Regions from separate parts of the Lentibacillus sp. Marseille-P4043 genome, predicted to be linked through region 2. Evidence: riboswitches for the same ligand, from Rfam matches in the RefSeq annotation. Region 2 holds a riboswitch; each other region holds the start of a gene.
The links. Region 2 has a riboswitch for S-adenosylmethionine ahead of C8270_RS04390 (methionine ABC transporter ATP-binding protein). Riboswitches for the same ligand answer to the same signal wherever they lie in the genome.
Positions count from the first base shown of each region.

Region 1: it holds a riboswitch for S-adenosylmethionine, as region 2 does, so the genes downstream of both, ssuE (NADPH-dependent FMN reductase) here and C8270_RS04390 (methionine ABC transporter ATP-binding protein) in region 2, are expected to answer to the same signal.
Region 3: it holds a riboswitch for S-adenosylmethionine, as region 2 does, so the genes downstream of both, C8270_RS02750 (LLM class flavin-dependent oxidoreductase) here and C8270_RS04390 (methionine ABC transporter ATP-binding protein) in region 2, are expected to answer to the same signal.

Region 1 is NZ_LT984884.1:3,296,945-3,303,332, reverse strand. It holds gene ectB (diaminobutyrate--2-oxoglutarate transaminase) at 1-803, shown strand, start outside; gene C8270_RS16375 (ectoine synthase) at 852-1,238, shown strand; SAM riboswitch class I at 1,372-1,479, shown strand; gene ssuE (NADPH-dependent FMN reductase) at 1,603-2,154, shown strand; partial or broken gene C8270_RS16365 (NtaA/DmoA family FMN-dependent monooxygenase) at 2,193-3,071, shown strand; gene C8270_RS16360 (elongation factor G) at 3,292-5,241, shown strand; gene C8270_RS16355 (PAS domain S-box protein) at 5,526-6,388, shown strand, end outside.
Region 2 is NZ_LT984884.1:825,893-832,280, reverse strand. It holds gene C8270_RS04400 (MATE family efflux transporter) at 1-1,021, opposite strand, end outside; gene C8270_RS04395 (NAD(P)H-quinone oxidoreductase) at 1,317-2,294, shown strand; SAM riboswitch class I at 2,421-2,528, shown strand; SAM riboswitch class I at 2,616-2,719, shown strand; gene C8270_RS04390 (methionine ABC transporter ATP-binding protein) at 2,793-3,824, shown strand; gene C8270_RS04385 (methionine ABC transporter permease) at 3,814-4,464, shown strand; gene C8270_RS04380 (MetQ/NlpA family ABC transporter substrate-binding protein) at 4,477-5,295, shown strand; gene C8270_RS04375 (M20 family metallopeptidase) at 5,348-6,388, shown strand, end outside.
Region 3 is NZ_LT984884.1:509,318-515,705, reverse strand. It holds gene C8270_RS02760 (AI-2E family transporter) at 1-66, opposite strand, end outside; gene C8270_RS02755 (ATP-grasp domain-containing protein) at 357-1,307, opposite strand; gene C8270_RS02750 (LLM class flavin-dependent oxidoreductase) at 1,325-2,371, opposite strand; SAM riboswitch class I at 2,450-2,559, opposite strand; gene C8270_RS02745 (DUF3219 family protein) at 2,774-3,082, shown strand; gene C8270_RS02740 (BCCT family transporter) at 3,338-4,891, shown strand; gene C8270_RS02735 (squalene/phytoene synthase family protein) at 5,033-5,863, shown strand; gene C8270_RS02730 (hypothetical protein) at 5,977-6,162, opposite strand; gene C8270_RS02725 (hypothetical protein) at 6,258-6,388, opposite strand, start outside.

The DNA of each region.
Region 1 (6,388 bases), 2.5 Mb from region 2:
ATTCATTCAAACGCCATGGTGCTGGAATTCCGCTCAACCATTCTGTTTCAATGCCATTTGACGGATACATGGATGGTCAAGATACAATTGCATATTTGGAACGTTTTCTAGAAGATAGTGGAAGCGGTGTAGCATTACCAGCAGCAATTATTTTAGAAACCGTTCAAGGTGAAGGTGGAATAAATGCTGCAAGAATGGAATGGCTGAAAAAAATAGAAAATATTTGTAAACGTTGGGACATTTTATTAATTATTGATGATGTTCAAGCAGGATGTGGCAGAACAGGTACTTTCTTTAGTTTTGAGCCTGCTGGTATTAATCCAGATGTTGTCTGCCTTTCTAAATCGATCGGCGGTATTGGCCTACCAATGGCTATTACACTGATTAAACCAGAATATGATCAATGGGGGCCTGGTGAGCATAATGGAACATTCCGAGGCAATAACCTTGCATTTATTGCTGCATCAGAAGCATTGACCAATTGGGAAACAGATGAATTCAGTCAGTCAATTAAAGAGAAGGCGCTTATTTTAAAGGAAGGTATTCAATCGATTATCAAAAAATTCCCAGAACTAAATGGAGAGGCTCGTGGTAGAGGTCTAATGCAGGGAATTGCCATCGACAATACAAATGATGTTACTAGTAAAATTTGTTCGGAAGCATTTGAACGTGGATTAATAGTTGAAACTTCAGGACCAAATGATGAAGTTATTAAGTTCCTTCCGCCGCTTATCATTGATAAAGAAGGTTTGAAAATAGGACTTGGAATTTTGGAAGAAAGTATAAATCACGTTCTTGCATAATACATTGTAATAGATATTGCCTGAAAAATAGAGAGGAGAAATGTAGAAATGATCGTAAAATCACTTGAAGATATTAAAGGTACTGAGGACGAAACATCAGGAGAAAACTGGACGAGTCGCCGATTTTTATTAAAAAAAGACAATGTTGGTTTTAGTGTGAATGATACATTAATCAAAGCTGGTACAGAGAATTATTTTTGGTATAAAAACCATATTGAAGCAGTTTATTGTATTGAAGGCGAAGGAGAAATTGAAAAAGTAGAAACTGGTGAAGTGTGGCAACTTAAAGCAGGAACAATGTATACACTAGATGAGAATGATAAGCACCTACTTCGCGCAAGAACACAAATGCGCATGGTGTGTGTATTTAATCCGCCACTTGTTGGAACAGAAACACATAATGAAGAAGGTTACTATCCGTTGTTGACGGAATAAGAATAAGAAAAAAGAAGGAACCAGGTAATTCTGGTTCCTTTTATTTACATGCATATTTGGATTGAACCATATTTTTTAATTCCTACTTGACTTATTGGATTTGTTGGAATATACTTTAAATTAAAATTAAATAATCTTATCAAGAGAAGCTGAGGGATCTGGCCCTGTGAAGCTTCAGCAACCTCTGACACTTGTCGGGAAGGTGCTAATTCCAGCGGGAGTAATTCTTGGGAGATAAGAGCGGAAATTGAATGTTAAACGTAAAATAACCCTCTTTTCTCGAATAAAAGAAAAGGGGGTTTTCTAATGAAAAAATTCACAGTAGCTAAATAACGAACGTTAGAAAAATAGAAGGGATGATTGTATGAGTGAAATTGCTATTTTATCTGGGAGTCCATCAGCATATTCCCGATCGGAACAGGTCCTGAAATATTTGGGAACTTTACTTAAACAGGAAGATTTTTCGGTAACCCATATTTCGGTTAAAGATGTGCCACCTGAAACTTTATTTTCGGGAGACTTTGATACTCCGGCCATCCGGGAAATCGCGACATTAACTCAGGCGGCTAAAGGTGTCATAGTTGGTTCGCCTGTGTATAAAGGCGCTTATTCGGGAGTTTTAAAAGCACTGCTTGATATACTTCCGCAAGATGTGCTCAAACATAAACCTGTCCTCCCGCTCATGACTGGTGGGAGTATGTCTCATCTTCTAGCAATTGAATATGCATTAAAACCTGTGCTAGCAACATTAAAAGGATATAATCTAAAAGGTATCTATGTACTTGATAGTCAGATTGATAAACAAAAGAAAAATCCAATAGTTGATGAGGACATTTTACAACGCACTAAAAAGCAATTACATTACTTTGTGGAATTGGTGTATAAACAAAATGCACTAGCAGCTTCATTGTATTAAAGAAACATTTGAATTAAATGAAGGAGGGCCATCCAAATATGCCGAACAAACGAATCTATTTAAATGCGTTTGATATGAACTGTGCGGGTCATCAATCTCCTGGATTATGGACCCATTCAGAAGATGAATCACATCGATACAAGGATAGTGAGTATTGGATTGAACTTGCTAAACTACTGGAAAAAGGTCGGTTTGATGCTGTATTTATTGCGGATGTATTAGGTGCATATGATGTATATCAAGGCTCACGGGATGCGGCTGTTCGTCAGGGGGCACAGGTACCAGTCAATGATCCGTTATTGGTTGTTCCGTTAATGGCGGGCGTAACGAAGCATCTCGGATTTGGTGTAACGGCTTCTGTTACACATGAACATCCATATCCTTTTGCCCGCAAAATGACAACGTTGGATCATCTAACGAATGGGCGGATTGGATGGAACATTGTAACGTCTTACCTGAAAAGTGCAGCAGTAAATATGGGATTTGATGACCAAGTGAAACATGATGAGCGTTATGATATTGCAGCAGAATACTTGGGTGTTTGCTATAAGCTTTGGGAAGAAAGTTGGGAGGACGATGCTGTTAAGGTTGATAAAGAAAATGGCATCTATACCGATCCAGACAAAGTTCATGATATTAAACATGAAGGAAAATATTTTAAAGTGCCTGGTGCTCACTTAAGTGAACCATCACCGCAGCGGACGCCGGTCATATATCAAGCAGGTGCTTCTACAAAAGGTCGCGCATTTGCTGCTCAAAATGCAGAACTTACATTCATTGGTGCACCAAATATTGCTGCTGCTAAAGAAACAGTTCAGAAACTACGGGCAGATATCAAGAAAACGGGAAGATCTCCAGAAGAGGTGAAAATTCTTTCGATGTTTGTTCCAATTGTTGGCAGAACAGAAGAAGAAGCAGGATAATCTATTTGGTCATGGAGATCAGTTGCCAGCTCATCATCCGGGGAAACAAGCGAAAACTTTGCTTGTAGAGTAATTTTTAAGTTTTTGGGGATCTGTAACTTGTTAGAAATAAGTTGCTAATCCCCTATTTTTATTTTGTATGGATTCTTTCTTACAGTTAGATGTTACTTTGATATAATAATGATAGGCAATTGAAAATGTTCGAGGTGACACAATGAATAAGACAATCGGAATAGTAGCACATGTTGATGCCGGGAAGACAACCTTTTCCGAGCAACTGCTTTACCATACAAAAAGTATCCGGCAAAAAGGCCGTGTTGACCATCGAGATGCTTATCTTGATCGTCATGATATTGAAAAGGCACGTGGAATTACGGTTTTTGCAGATCAAGGACTAATTACATATAAAGATTCCAATTATTTTTTGATTGACACTCCTGGGCATGTCGATTTTTCCCCGGAAATGGAACGAGCCATCCAGGTGATGGATTATGCCATTGTCATGGTTAGTGCGGTTGAAGGTGTAGAAGGGCATACAGAAACGGTTTGGCAATTGCTGCAAAAACATCATATTCCCACATTTTTCTTCATCAATAAAACGGATCGTGAAGGTGCTAATGCAACAGGTGTCTTGGACGAAATTCGTACCAATCTAACAGAAGATGTATGTGATCTTACAACAACTTTTCATAATGGGGAAATGAAGGAAGAGTTAATTGAATTTATTGCAGAGCGTGATGAACAGCTTCTTGAATATTATATGGAGTCAGGTTATGACAAAAATTTATGGTTACAAACATTACAACAACATATAAAGGAAAATAAAATTTTTGCTTGTTCTAGTGGTTCAGCATTACAGGATATTGGTGTTATTGATTTTTTTGATAGCCTGGATCAACTTACCAAAACATTTTATTCGGATGATGGTGATTTTGCTGGTCAAGTTTATAAAATTCGCTATGACGATGGGATTAGGGTAACTTTTCTAAAAGCAGTTAATGGTTCAGTACGTGTTCGAGATGAGATTAGCTATGGTGATGAAGAAAATAGGGTGACGGAGAAAGTAACACAATTAAGAATTTATCATGGCGGAAGTTTTAAGACAGTTGATCGAGTTGCAGCAGGCGAAATTTTTGGTGTTGTCGGGTTATCGAAGGCGTCTGTTGGAGATGGGGTAGGTACGCTTAAAGAAAAGGTTCGTTATGAAATGGTACCAACCTTAAAGTCTAAAGTTGTCTTTGATTCATCTGTCCATGTAAAAGAAGTATTGCAGTGCTTCGATATCCTGGATGCAGAAGACCCATCTTTACACGTTTTATGGGATGAAAATTTTCAAGAAATCTATATCCATGTTATGGGAGTCATCCAGCTGGAGGTATTGGAACAGCTTGTCAAAAATAGATTCGGTTTTAATATTTCTTTTGCCGAACCTAAAATTCTCTATAAAGAAACAGTTGAAAGGCAAGTAATTGGTTATGGGCATTTTGAACCATTAAAGCATTATGCTGAAGTACATCTCAACATAGAGCCGACTGAAAGAAACAGTGGCATTATCTTTGAGTCGGATTGTCATCCAAATGATTTGTCGGTTGGAAATCAAAATTTAATTCGGCGTCATTTGTTCGAGCGATATCATCATGGTCTATTAACGGGTTCAGCGCTCACAGATGTAAAAATCACCTTATTAACTGGAAAGGCGCATAATAAGCACACCTCTGGCGGAGATTTCCGAGAGGCTACATACCGAGCATTACGACAAGGGTTGGAAAAAGCGAAAAATGTATTATTGGAACCATATTATAACTTTAAAGTAAAAGTAGAATTAGACCATATTGGGAGGGTGTTATCAGACATTCAGCAAGCACACGGAACTTTTGACCCGCCGGAAACGATAGGGGACAAGGTGATTGTACAGGGTAGAGTACCTGTGGCAACATTTATGAACTATAACTTCATGTTTGCTTCTTTTACTCACGGGAAAGGAAGGTTAAATCTTCAGTTTGGCGGGTATGACCGTTGCCATAATGAAGAAGCGGTCATAAAAAGATTGGATTATGATAAGGACGCCGATCTGGAATACACCTCCAACTCTATTTTTTGTGCAAAAGGTCAAGGGTATAAAGTACCTTGGGATCAGGCAGAGAATAAGATGCATTGTTTGTAGGCAAAGGATTTTTCACTCATCTTTTTATTGAAATGAGTCAAACTAAAGGTGAGGAGGTTTTGTCATGAGTAAAAAGGCCAAAAACAAAAGTAAGGAAGAACTGAATGCATTAGACAGAGAAAAAAAGAAAGGTGAAAAAAAGTACAATATCCAAAGTCGACCAGGCACGTCAGGGTCGTAAAAAAAGGGGTCTAGTCCCTCAAGTGGGGACAGGACCTTTTTTCTTGTTTATAATGTTCGTAAAACGGGTATTGTATTGCTGTGGGAAAAAGGAGTGGACTGCAATGAAGCAATTTATACATAATATAAGTCATAACGTTACAATGATTCGAAAAATGTTTGATTCTATTAAGGATTTGGTTTTTATCATGGAGGCAGATGGTAATTCATTTCGCTATGTCTATGTAAACCGATCAGCGATACAGGTTCTAGATATGGAGGAGAATATGGAGGGAAAGTTGATTGAGGATGTTGTGCCTGAGGAACTTGCGGAAACGTTAAGGCAAAACTATAACAACTGCCTGTCCACAAAGGAAGAGCTTGATTTTGAGGAAAGACTGTCTACCGTTAACGGTCAGTTTATTGGTGAAGCATCACTTAATCCGATTTTATCTGATGATGGCACCTGTCGATATATTTTGGCAATTGTTCGAGATGTAACGGATAGAAATCAGAAAGAACGTGAGCTGCAGAAAACGAAAAAAACCATGGAAAAACACCAAAAACGATTAAATTCATTGGTTGAAAACAACGGTGACGCAGTATTTGAATTTGACTTGCAAGGGAATTTTATCAACATTAACAATATGGTGACACAAATTACCGGATACGAAGAGAATGATATCATAGGAAAATCATTTGCACCATTAATTGCGGAAGAAAGTTTAGTGGCAGCATCTGCACATTTTGATCGGGCATTAAACGGTGAAAAGGAAGAATATCAAACCTGGTTACATAAACGTGACGGTCAAAAAATTCTTTTGCATGTAAAAAATGTTCCTATTGTTGTTGATGGTCAGGTTGTTGGTGTCTATGGAATTGCCAAAGATGTAACAGAAAAGAACAAATTGGAACGACTTCTGTATGAAAATGAACAAAGGTATAAATCCTTATTCGATAATCATCCTGATGCTATCTACTCTCTGGA
Region 2 (6,388 bases):
CAAGGAAGTCAGCTCCAAAATAACCAATACCTAAAAATAATATACCAAGTGAAAGTCCAGATATTTCGGCAGTTTTCACGGTTTCCTTAATGGAATGAAATTGTTTGGCTCCATAATAGAAGCTAATCATTGGTTGAATGGATTGACCAATGCCGATAAATGCTAAAAACATAAATGTATGCAAATAGTTAATAACGGAAAAGGCAGCCAGTCCAGTTGTGCCAGCATAATAGGCGATTGCAATATTATAGCCCATGACAAAAACACCTGTCCCTGCTTCAGACAAAAAACTAGGGAGGCCAATGGAGCTAATTCGCTTTAGATCTTTTATTTTCCATCTTGCTTTGACAAATACCAAACCGGAATCTTTTTTAAAGAAATGTAACAAATAGATGATGAGACCCGCAAAAGTTGCAATTACCGTTGCCAATGCTGCCCCTGTCACTTCCAATTTAAGGATAAAGATCATCCAGTAATCTAGCCCAATATTAAGTAGTGCGGAAATAACTAAACCAATCATGGCTAGCTGTGGATCACCATCGTTTCGTACAAAAATACTGAAATAGTTTTCCCAGGCTAGAATTAATGAAAAAATCAACAATATCCTCATGTAGTCAACTGCATATGGAAGTGTTTGTTCATTTGCTCCGAATAAACGGGCTAGGCCATCTATATTTATATAGGCAATCAAACAGATAATGATGGTAATCAGCGTTAAAAAGCCAAACGAAGTAGTAAATAGCCTTTGTGCTTGTTTTTTATTTCCCTCTCCCATTGCCATTGAGTAAAGTGTTCCGCCACCTACCCCAATAAGCAAGGAAATGGAAATGATGATGGAAAAGACGGGTACCGCAATATTCACACTTGCCAATGCAACAGAACCAACCCCATTTCCAACAAAAATACCATCCACGACAACATTTATAGACATCAGCATCATACCAAGCAGTGTCGGAATGAAATATTGAAAAAAGCTTTTGGTTGCAGATTGTGTCGCTAAACGTTGGTTTAAAGAGCTCATACGAATCACCTCGGAATGCCAATTATTATTTATTTTAATCTTATCGTTTAGTATAGTCCATCAAACTGTACCATGGCGTAGAGGATGTTCCAAAACAAGGGGGAATTTAAGTTGAATGGTGAAAAAATCCCCCCAGTTTATCCATCACCTAACAAAATCGTTCTCATGTTCTGTCAATATAATTCACTTTGCTGCTTAAAGTTACACTACATCAGACAATCACTTTTTTTAAAACACACATGCCATTATGATATACTAACTTTCAACAAAAATAAGTTTACAAGGAGCTATTATTATGAAAGCAGTTGTAGTTAATAAACCTGGTGGTGCCGAGCAATTACAATTTCAGGAATTTCCTAACCCGACTGTAGGCAGTGGTGAGCTGCTAATTCAGGTAAAGGCATTTGCAGTCAATCGTACTGATATTATGACACGAGAAGGTAAATCAGGGTATATGCCTAATCCAATTTTAGGTATAGAGGTTGCCGGAGAAGTGGTAGAAGCTGCAGACGGGACAGATATAGAAGTTGGAACCCGTGTGATGGGCCTCGTAAATGGTGGAGCTTATGCAGAATACGTTGTTATGCCAGCTGATCGAGTGATACAGATCCCAGAAAATTTATCGTTTGAAGAAGCAACAGCAATTCCAGAGGTGTTTCTAACCGCATACCAAACTCTATTTTGGTTGGGTAATCTAACAGATCAAGATGCAGTTTTAATCCATGCAGGTGGAAGTGGGGTTGGTACAGCGGCCATCCAATTAACAAAGCAAATGACAAACGCAAAAATTATTACAACAGCGGGCTCACAAGAGAAGTTAGATTTTTGTCGGTCGCTCGGAGCTGATGTTGGAATTAACTATAAAGAACAGAACTTTGCGGAGGAAGTTTTAAAAAGTACAAATCAAGAAGGTGTAAACGTCATACTTGATTTTATTGGAGCTTCCTATTGGGAGAAAAACTTAAAAAGCATTGCAATCGATGGCCGCTGGGTACTGATAGGTGTATTGGGTGGAACAGAGGTTGAACGAGTAGATTTAATGTCAATTCTTGCAAAACGAATTCATCTGAAGGGAACATTGCTAACTCCAAGAAGTGATGCTTATAAAAAAGCTTTGACAGATGAATTTATTCGAAAAGCAATACCCTTATTCAATCAGAAAAAGTTGAAGCCCATTGTTGATCATACCTTTGCTTTCAAGGATATTCAAGAAGCACATCGATATATGGAGGCAAATAAAAACATTGGTAAGATAGTTATCTCGATTAATTAATATTGATACAACAAGGAAACCATCCCATAGTGAGGTATCGCTTTTTCAATTTTTTCAAAAAGTGTATTGACAAAGATTCGTCACGGTAGTATTGTATTAAACAATATCAAATGAATAATTTATAACTTCTTATTCAGAGAGGTGGAGGGAATTGGCCCTGCGAAACCTCGGCAACGGACTTTTTATAAAAAGAACTGTGCCAAATCCAACAAGCATATGCTTGGAAAATAAGAAGAGTGAGCGGAATTGAATGCAAATCTCTTCTTATGAATATCATAAGGAGGGATTTTTTACTTCTATGTGAAAACTAAATAGCAAGACTTCTTATCCAGAGAGGTGGAGGGGCTGGCCCTATGATACCTCGGCAGCGGACTTGTAAAAGTACTGTGCCAATTCCAGCAAGCAATAGGCTTGAAAGATAAGGAGAGGGAAACTCGTAAATGCCTCTTCTTGTTTTTCAAGAAGGGGCATTTTTTCATTTTAAAGAGGAGGGGAATTATGATTACTTTTGAGAATGTAACGAAGATATACCAAAGTGGTGAACAACAGATAAAGGCACTGGATGATGTTGATTTACAGATTGAAAAAGGCGAAATATATGGTGTTATTGGATTTAGTGGTGCCGGAAAAAGTTCATTGATACGTTGTGTGAATTTACTTGAACAACCGACTTCTGGAAAAGTAGTTGTAAATAACCAGGATCTACTCAGTCTTTCCCCAAAGGAATTAAGGGAAGCAAAACGAAGCATTGGAATGATATTTCAACACTTTAATCTATTAAATTCAAAAACGGTTTTTACGAATGTGGCAATGCCATTATTACTAATGAAGACGCCTAAGGAAGAAGTTAAAAAAAGAGTTAATGAACTGTTGGAGTTTGTCGGACTGAGTGATAAGGCTGATAATTACCCGGATCAGCTTTCAGGTGGCCAGAAACAACGAGTAGGTATTGCCCGAGCCTTGGCAACACAGCCATCCATTCTATTGTGTGACGAGGCAACATCGGCACTTGATCCGCAGACAACGAATTCAATCTTGAGGCTTTTGAAGAAAATTAATCAGGAATATAACATTACCATTCTAATCATTACTCATGAAATGGGGGTTATCCGTGAAATATGCGATAAGGTTGCAGTGCTTGATCAGGGTAAAATGATTGAATCGGGATCTGTATTTGATGTATTTGCCCAGCCTAAAACGGAAACTGCCCATAACTTTGTAAGTACAGTCATGCATGATGAAATACCAGAATCGGTTCATCAATTAATTCAATCACAAGAATCTACCAATCAAATTTACCGGATTGTGTTCGTTGGGGAATCGGCAGGTTATCCACTGTTATCTCAAATAGCCAAGCGATTTGATGTAGAGGTAAATGTTTTGTTTGGTAGTATTACAGAATTGCAAGGGACACCATTTGGAAACTTAATCGTGAAGTTTGCAGGTGAAGCAAAAGAAGTGAGTAGAGTTATTATGCATATCAACCAACAAAAGGTAACAGTGAAGGAGGTATTAGAGGATGTTAGTTGATTGGGATCAAATTATCGCAGCCCTATGGGAAACAGTTTCGATGGTTGCATTTTCATTATTATTCGCTACGATCATTGGCTTACCATTAGGTATCTTGCTCGTTGTAACACGTAAAGGACATTTATGGGAAAATGCTCCGGTATTTAATGTTTTAAATGCAATTGTAAATGTGTTCCGCTCGATACCTTTCATTATTTTGATGGTTGCAGTTATACCATTTACCCGATTAGTTGTAGGAACATCAATTGGAACCGCAGCAGCAATTGTTCCAATGGTACTTTTTTCAGGCCCATATATTGCTAGGTTAATTGAAAACTCGTTGTTAGAGGTTGACCCTGGTGTCATGGAGGCCGCTCAAGCAATGGGAGCAACACCGAGACAAATCATAATTCGCTTTTTAATTCCAGAAGCATTAAGTTCACTTTTATTAGGGTTAACGATTGCAACAATTGGGTTAATCGGTGCATCAGCGATGGCTGGTGCGATCGGCGGCGGTGGACTCGGAGATTTAGCAATTACATATGGGTATCAGCGCTTTGACACGGTAGTTATGGTTATTACAGTGGCGATACTTGTCGTCATGGTTCAAGGTCTACAATCCACTGGAAATATATTATCAAGAAAAATTAGACGACGATAGGGAGAGAGGATTATGAAGAAAGTTGGTTTTCTATTATTACTTATGATTTTGTCAATGGGTATCAGTGCTTGCTCAAGTGGTGATGCAGCATCAAGTGTAAAAGTAGGAATTAGCGGTTCTGACACAACAATTTGGGATTATGTTGCAGAAAAGGCAAAAAAGGAGGGAATTGATGTTGAGATTGTTCGCTTTTCTGACTATGTTCAACCAAACTTGGCACTTGCAGAAGGAGAGATTGATGTAAATGCCTTTCAAACTGTTTCATACTTTGACGCATTTATTAAAGAACATGATTTAGATCTTACTCCAATTGCGACAACGGTCATTGCACCAATGGGGTTGTACTCTGAAAAATATGATTCAGTAGATGATTTACCCGATGGTGCGACAATTGCTCTACCAAAAGAGGCAACAAATATGGGGCGAGGATTGTTGCTACTTCAAGAAGCGGGCCTAATTAAGCTAGTAGATGATTTTGATGGGAATGGATCAATTGATAAAATTGCCGAAAATCCTAAGAACATACAGATTGAAACATTAGTGGCAGCCCAAACCCCGCGTGTTTTACCGGATGTTGATGCATCGATTATTAATAATGGAATAGCAGTAGACGCTGGCTTTAGTCCTTTAGAGGATTCCATTTATCACGAGGATGAAACAGCAACACCATACATTAATATCATTGCCGTTCAAACAAAAGACAAAGATGATGAGGTATTAAACAAGTTGGCAGAGATTTATCAATCAGACGATGTCGCAGATTTTATTATGGAAGAACGTAATGGAAACTCAATACCAACATTTGTACCGTTAAGCAAAATTGGTTACTAGGATTCTGGTGTAGAAAGTAAACAAATAAATCAAAATAGGGGAGCGGATGATAATGACTGTTATTACACAAGGGTTGAATCAAATCAAACAACGTATTATTGAAAATGTAGAGGAAAATAAAGAAAAATATGTTCATACAAGTCATGCGATACATGATAAGCCTGAGATTGGCAATGAGGAGTTTTTTGCCTCTGGGTTATTAACCGATATTCTTAGTCATGAAGGATTTGTTATTGAAAAGGGAATAGCAGGACATGAGACAGCTTTTTTGGCTAAAAGAAAAGGAACAAAAGAAGGATTGCGAATTGGTTTTTTAGCTGAGTATGATGCTCTTCCAGAAATAGGCCATGCGTGTGGACATAATATTATTGGAACAACAAGTGTTGCTGCGGCTGTAGCCTTAAGTAAAGTGATTGATGAAATTGGGGGAGAACTAATTGTGCTTGGAACACCTGCAGAGGAAGGTGGTCCAAATGGTAGTGCAAAAGGAAGCTTTGTAAAGGCAGGCTTATTAAAAGATATTGATGCAGCAATTATGCTACACCCCGGCAATGAAACAAATTTAACTGGACCAACCTTGGGTGTTGACCCACTAGATTTTGAATTTTTTGGTAAACCGGCACATGCATCGGCTAAACCAGAAAAGGGAATTAATGCACTAGATGGGGTTATCCAACTATTTAACGGAATCAATGCTTTGCGCCAACACTTGCCGTCTGATGTTAGGATTCATGGCATCATTACGGATGGAGGTGCTGCACCAAATATAGTGCCTGAATATGCTAAAGCGCGATTCTTTATTAGAGCCCAGACTCGAACGGTGTTAAATGAGGTTACAGAAAAAGTAAAAGGTATTGCAAATGGAGCAGCCTTGGCATCTGGGGCAACAGTAAAAATCTCTGCATTTCAAAATGAAGTGGATAATTTTATTATTAATCGTACCTTTGACAATGTATTTAAAGAAGTAATTGAGGATTTAGGGGAGACAGTTCATACAGAGGAAAAATTAGCTTTAGGCTCCACCGATACAGGAAATGTTAGTCAGGTTGTTCCTACTATTCATCCACATATCAAGATAGGATCAAGTGATTTA
Region 3 (6,388 bases), 320 kb from region 2:
TAGGATTACCCCAAAAAATAAATCGCGACCGCCAATAAATTTCATAAATCGACTCGCTGTTTTCATATGGCTCCCCTTTCTCATTAACCGTATTATAGATGAAATCAGTTAAAAATTCCATAATAACAAAAGCGGAAGCGAACCGATGTTGACTTATCGGACGAAGGTAGGGAAGTCTCCTTATGACTTTAGCACTTGTGCTGAGACGTGGCTTGTCCTTGTCTGAGAACAAATTAGAGCCAGGTTTTATACTTTTATTACCCTCCTAAAAAAAACCGCGCAGTGTCGTAATAAGAGTATACGAACTACACGGGATTTTTGTTTCACTGTTTTCTATCATCAAGTTTGGAAATCAATCAGTAGGTCATTGATTTTACATTTAATTGGCTACCCAAGTATTTCGCCAATTCAAGCATACCATATTTGCCAGCTAACGCTTCAGCATCGGAGTTATAGTTTGTATTTGTGTTGATATCATAGGTATATATTTCTCCGTACTGATTATAGATGAATTCAATTCCAGCTACTTGGATGTTGTTTTGCCTTAGAAATGCTTCATATTTTTCGATAATAGGGTCATTAAAGTCCTCTATGATTTGGAACTTTGGCTTTTCTGATTGTTCCTCGCCAACAGGGCAAAATAAATCATCAATCGTGCAGGCGTCTGCAGGGCAAAGCTCAAACCCTTCTGATGTGTCCACTCTGACTGCATAAACAAATTTTCCGCCAACAAACTCACAACGTGTAATATACGGTGCAGGCGCCTCAATATATTCTTGAATAAGTGTAACGCCATCGATAGAAGGTTCAAATGTTGGACCGTAAACATATTCTTGTAATGCTTTGAGGGAATGGAATAGTTGTACGCCAAGCCCTTTCCCCGCGCGATTATGTTTTGTTATAAAAGAAGTTAATCCTGCATCTTTGGCGGCTTGAATGATCTGCTCTTTACCAACGGCAGCAATGGTTTTTGGTGTGCGAATTCCAGCGGCATCTAATGCCATGTATTGGTTAACTTTGCTGACCTCAAGCCTTAACGCTCGGTTCCCGTTTATCACATTACGACCGTGACGCTCAAGCCAGGATAATACTGCTTCCGTTAATTCTGGTGCAAAGCGATGACCTCTTGTATGGGACGATGCACTCATCCTGCTGTAAAAAACACCTTCAGGAGGGATGGTAGATAAATCAATTGTTCCTTCATTCAAATGCCACTCTTCATAAGGTAACCCCAGTTCATCTAAGCGTTTTGCTAAATGTGCAGTCCATTCACTATTTTCATGAATCACGTAAATCTTTCCCGACATATGATGAGACCTCCTATTTAAACTTGTTGTTTACGTTTTTCGTTAACTAGTGGCATCACTTGTTTTGAAAATCGTTCCATTTCTTCTAATTGAGGTGAGAACTGAAGGAGCAAGAGATCAACCCCAACATTCTCATAAGCAATTATACGCTCAGCAATTTGTTCAGGAGTTCCAATTAAATTTGGACGTAACCCTCGATTTGAAACGGAATAATCGTTTAATTTCACTTGCTGTTCAAGCTCGGATTTGTTTATAAAGTCTTGGTATCCCGCGTAACCCTCTGTATTTTTCACATCGGTAATTCGCTGCCACTCTGCTAATGCCTCTTCTTCGCTGTCCCGACAAATAATATAAGCAGACATACCGAATGATTGAAATGGTGATTTACCAGCCTCTGCACGACGTGTTTGCATATCCGTGATTTTACTGGAAATCTCCTCAACTGTTCCTCCATGCATTACATAAGCATCACATGTATTCACGATCGCTTGTTTTCCACGTGGGCTCTCTCCACCTGCATAGAGAACAGGATTCGGACGTTGCACGGGTTTCGGTTCTAAGTGTGTATCTGTGATTTCATAAAATTTGCCTTTATAACTGAGCGTTTTTTCTGTCCATAAACCTTTCATGATGTCCAAAAATTCCTCTGTACGATCATAGCGTTCATCGTGTGCCGTGAATTCCCCACCATATTGACGCGCTTCACCTTCCCACCAGCCGGAGACTACATTTAAAGTAAAGCGACCATTCGAAATATGATCAATATTAGCAGTCATTTTTGCAGTTACTGCTGGATTATGGAATACAGGTCGTATCGCTGCCATAATTTCAATCTTTTCTGTAACTGCAGCAAGTGCCGCTGCTGTTGACCATGCCTCTAGTGCATCATGCTCAACACCTTTTATATCATTCAAGTATAATTCAGCAATTAATGTTGTATCATATCCCCATTTTTCTGCTGATTGAATTACCTCCTTTGCATAATCAAAGGTCGGAGGCATATTTTCATCCTCCACATTTCGTAACCATCCACCAAAAATAGGTAACCAAAACCCGTATTTCATTCAAATCCTCTCCTTTTTGTTATTAAAATTTGAATCAAAAAAACTTCTTCGATAAGAAGAAGTTTTTGTCTGGCTTCCTTCTTATCTTTCAGAGCATTCAACTCTGCTGGAATTAGCACCTTCCTGACTTTCATCAGTGGGTTGCCGGGTTTCTTCGGGCCATTTCCCTCCACCACTCATAATAAGAATATGTATTAAACTAAAGTAATCATACCAGATAACTATGAATTGAAGCAATCAATTAAGTGAAATTTCACTCGTCAAGGGACTATGAAGGATGTTGCCCCTTTATTCGGCCGGTTCATTAACGAGGATTAAAAGAAACACAGAAGCAATAACAATAGAAATAACTAAATTCAACTGCTAGAATTTAATTAGATTTTAAGAAGGGTGGCAAAAATAATGAATCAAAAAGTGATCATAAATAATAGGACAATTAATGTGGACAATTTTTACGTAGATACAGTTATAAATAAATCTAGGGGCAAAGAATTACTTAAAGTAGGATTTGATTTTAAAGTCAACAGCAGTGACTACCACGAAATTACAACCTTGCTATATGCCAATGATTTCCATGTGAAAGTTCCAGAAAAAAATCTTGAATTTCCCGCAACCATTTACTCCTATTCAACGTCAATCACAAACCTCTATGAAGATGGTGCTGTTGGTGACTTTGCATTGGAATTAAAGGAGAAATCAGAGCTTAACTGAATACAACGTAACAGTTAATTTGTTGTAAACAAGCAATTTTCTATATTTGACGGATCCCATCAACATCCCTATAATGGTCAACTATGTGTTATTTATAAAAGGGCAAGTCGGTGGTTTTTCATAATTGTAGTTTGGTTATTATCTTCCATCCATCGGTCTGTGTGGAAATATGATAGAGGTTGTTCAAAAGTTACCAGCTAACATGTTGAACACGCACTTATCGACACTTGCTCCTAATCAATTAGGAGGAAAAGCGTGTACGAAAAAGAGAATAAAACAGATTGGACAGTATTTTTAATAAGTGGAGGATTTGTAATTTTATTTATTGTGTTATCTTTCATTAACAGCACAATGGTGGGCGATACGATTGTAAAATTATTTAATTGGTCTGCGAAGTATTTTGGAGCCTATTGGCAAGTACTGTTATTGGGGAACTTTGTAATTGGAATTTATTTTGTCTTTTCAAAGTATGGAAGGGTTCGTTTAGGGAATCAATCCGCACCGAAATACAATTATTTTAAATGGATTTCTATGATTCTTTGCACTTTACTGGCAAGTGGGGGAGTCTTTTGGGCGGCGGCTGAGCCAATGTATCATTATATGACCACCCCACCGTTATTCGGTGAAGGATCGGGCGATATCCCGGCTGCATTTGCACAGGCCTTTATGGATTGGGGATTTGTAGCGTGGGCCATACTTGGAACGTTATCAACCATTGTGATGATGTATGTGCATTATGTTAAAGGGCAACCGCTAAAACCTCGAGCAATCTTATATCCGATCTTCGGAGAAAAAGTTTATCATAAAAGTATTCTTGGTTCACTCGCTGATATCATCTCGATTATAGCAGTAGCGGCAGGAACACTTGGACCTATAGGATTTCTAGGTCTGCAGGTAAGCTATGGATTACATGATTTATTTGGTATTCCCAATGTGTTAACGACTAGCATTATTATTGTACTAGTATTATCGATGATCGCTGCTATTTCTGCGGCAACTGGTGTTGATCGAGGGATATTACTATTAAGTCGCATCAATATAGGTTTAACTATTTTGTTAGCTGCAGTTGTACTTATTATTGGGCCAACCATGTTTATTATTGATGCTTTTGTTTCCGGAGAAGGCTTTTATTTACAAAATTTCTTCACGATGTCATTGTACCGTGGTGATGAAGCCTGGCTTGGTGCTTGGACCGTTTTTTTCTGGGGATGGTTTCTTGGCTATGGCCCAATGATGGCGATTTTTATTAGTCGGATTTCAACAGGTAGAACGGTACGCGAATTGGTGCTTGCCGTTTCAATTGTTGCACCAATTGTGAGTAACTTCTGGTTTTCTGTAGTAGGTGGGACAGGTGTGTTCTTTGAATCAGAGAACCCTGGATCTATTTCTACCGCATTAAATGAGGCGGGCATGCCAGCTGCGGTTATGGCGATTATGGATCAACTGCCGATCGGTCTTATTATGGCAATTGGGTTTTTAATTGTAACCATTGTATTTGTCGCAACAACAGTTGACACGATGTCCTATACTACTGCTGTCTCTATTACGGGAACTGACCACCCATATCGTTGGCTGCGTGTATTTTGGGCGATTTTGTTCGGTCTATTTTCTATGGTGCTACTCGTAATCGGGGAAGGATCGATTACGGCGATTCAGAATATGATCGTCATTACGGCTGTACCCGTATCTTTACTGTTACTGCCACCGCTTTGGTTAGCGCCAAAAATAGTAAAAGAGATGGCGATTATGCAAAACATAGCATGGGAACGTGAAGGCAAGAAACCTTTACTTGTTAAAGAAGACGATTAAAAAATAACGGGGTACTTTTCTTGTTCGGAGGAGAAGTCCCCGTTTTTGTGCAGAATAAAAAGGAGATCCCCAACCCATAAGTATATAAATCATGTGAATTTTTTGTTATACTTAATATACCTCATGGTTTACAAAAGGAGGATGAACCGCTTGAGTCAGGGCGTTAAAAATTTACAAAAAGAAGCAATGCATGTACTGAAATTAACAAGTAGAACCTTCTATATACCAATTAGTCTTTTGAAACCAACCTTGAAGAGGACGGTCGCATCGGCTTACTTATGCATGCGAGCAGTTGATGAAATTGAAGATCATGAACAATTGGATTCGGAAACCAAGCAACATCTATTGCGCTCTACAAGTGAATTGTTGAAACGTAAATTTGATAATGATGCATATAGTCAATTACTAGATCCATATAAATCACTTTTACCTGAAGTAACAATTAGACTTGGCGAATGGATTACGGTTTGTCCACCAGAAATAGTTGACAAAATAAAGGAATCAACAAGTGTAATGGCAGCCGGAATGGCGGATTGGGCAGAAAAAGATTGGTATATTAAAGATAAAGAGGATTTAGATAACTATACCTATTATGTTGCAGGATTAGTCGGTGTCATGCTTTCCGATATATGGGAGTGGTATGATGGAACAACTACAGACCGTGAATTAGCTATTGGGTACGGCAGGGGTTTGCAAGCTGTTAATATTTTGCGTAACCAAGAAGAAGATAGTGAACGCGGGGTGCATTTTGTTCCAGATGGTTGGACAAGGGCCGATTTGTTCGAGTATACAGAGAAAAACCTTGCTTATGCTGATGCGTACATGAAGGATATTTCAACTCGGAATATTTTATTGTTTTGCAGGATTCCACTTGCGCTAGCGAAAAAAACGGTAAAAGCATTACAAGGTGGCAGAGAAAAAATTTCCCGTAATGAAGTAGAAACGATTGTTGAAGAAATAAAGAATGAATAAAGAGAAGCCACTGTTCATCATGAATAGTGGCTTCTTACATGCGAGTAAATAGAACTAGATATTTCAGCTAAGTATGAGAAACGAGGCTATGGTTATCAGCCTCGTCACTCGATTTATTTTCGAAATAGGGTTTTGACTCCGAGATATAGTACGGCTATGGCAAATACAGCCATGGATATTCCGCCAATCACCTCGAAAAAATTAGCTATTTCAGGGGTTATAACAGCTGAAGTTGGAAGGTTAGCTAGTCCGAACCCGGCTAAAACACAAGCTAAATACAGTAAAGCTAATTGATACATGGTAATCCCTCCTTCCCTTTAGATTATGTGGCAAAGAGGGATTGCGTTTGGATGGCCGTTTGTCTAAAGCCTAAAGGTTAGCTTAGTTCGCAGGTCTAAAAGCATTGAAAAGACTGAACTCTGTCTAGATCTACTCCGAAGTAGGACCACCTATTACCATACCATCTAAAACCTGCGACTGAATCTCTGCCTACATAGACTGGGAAAAACCAAAAAGAATTCCGAT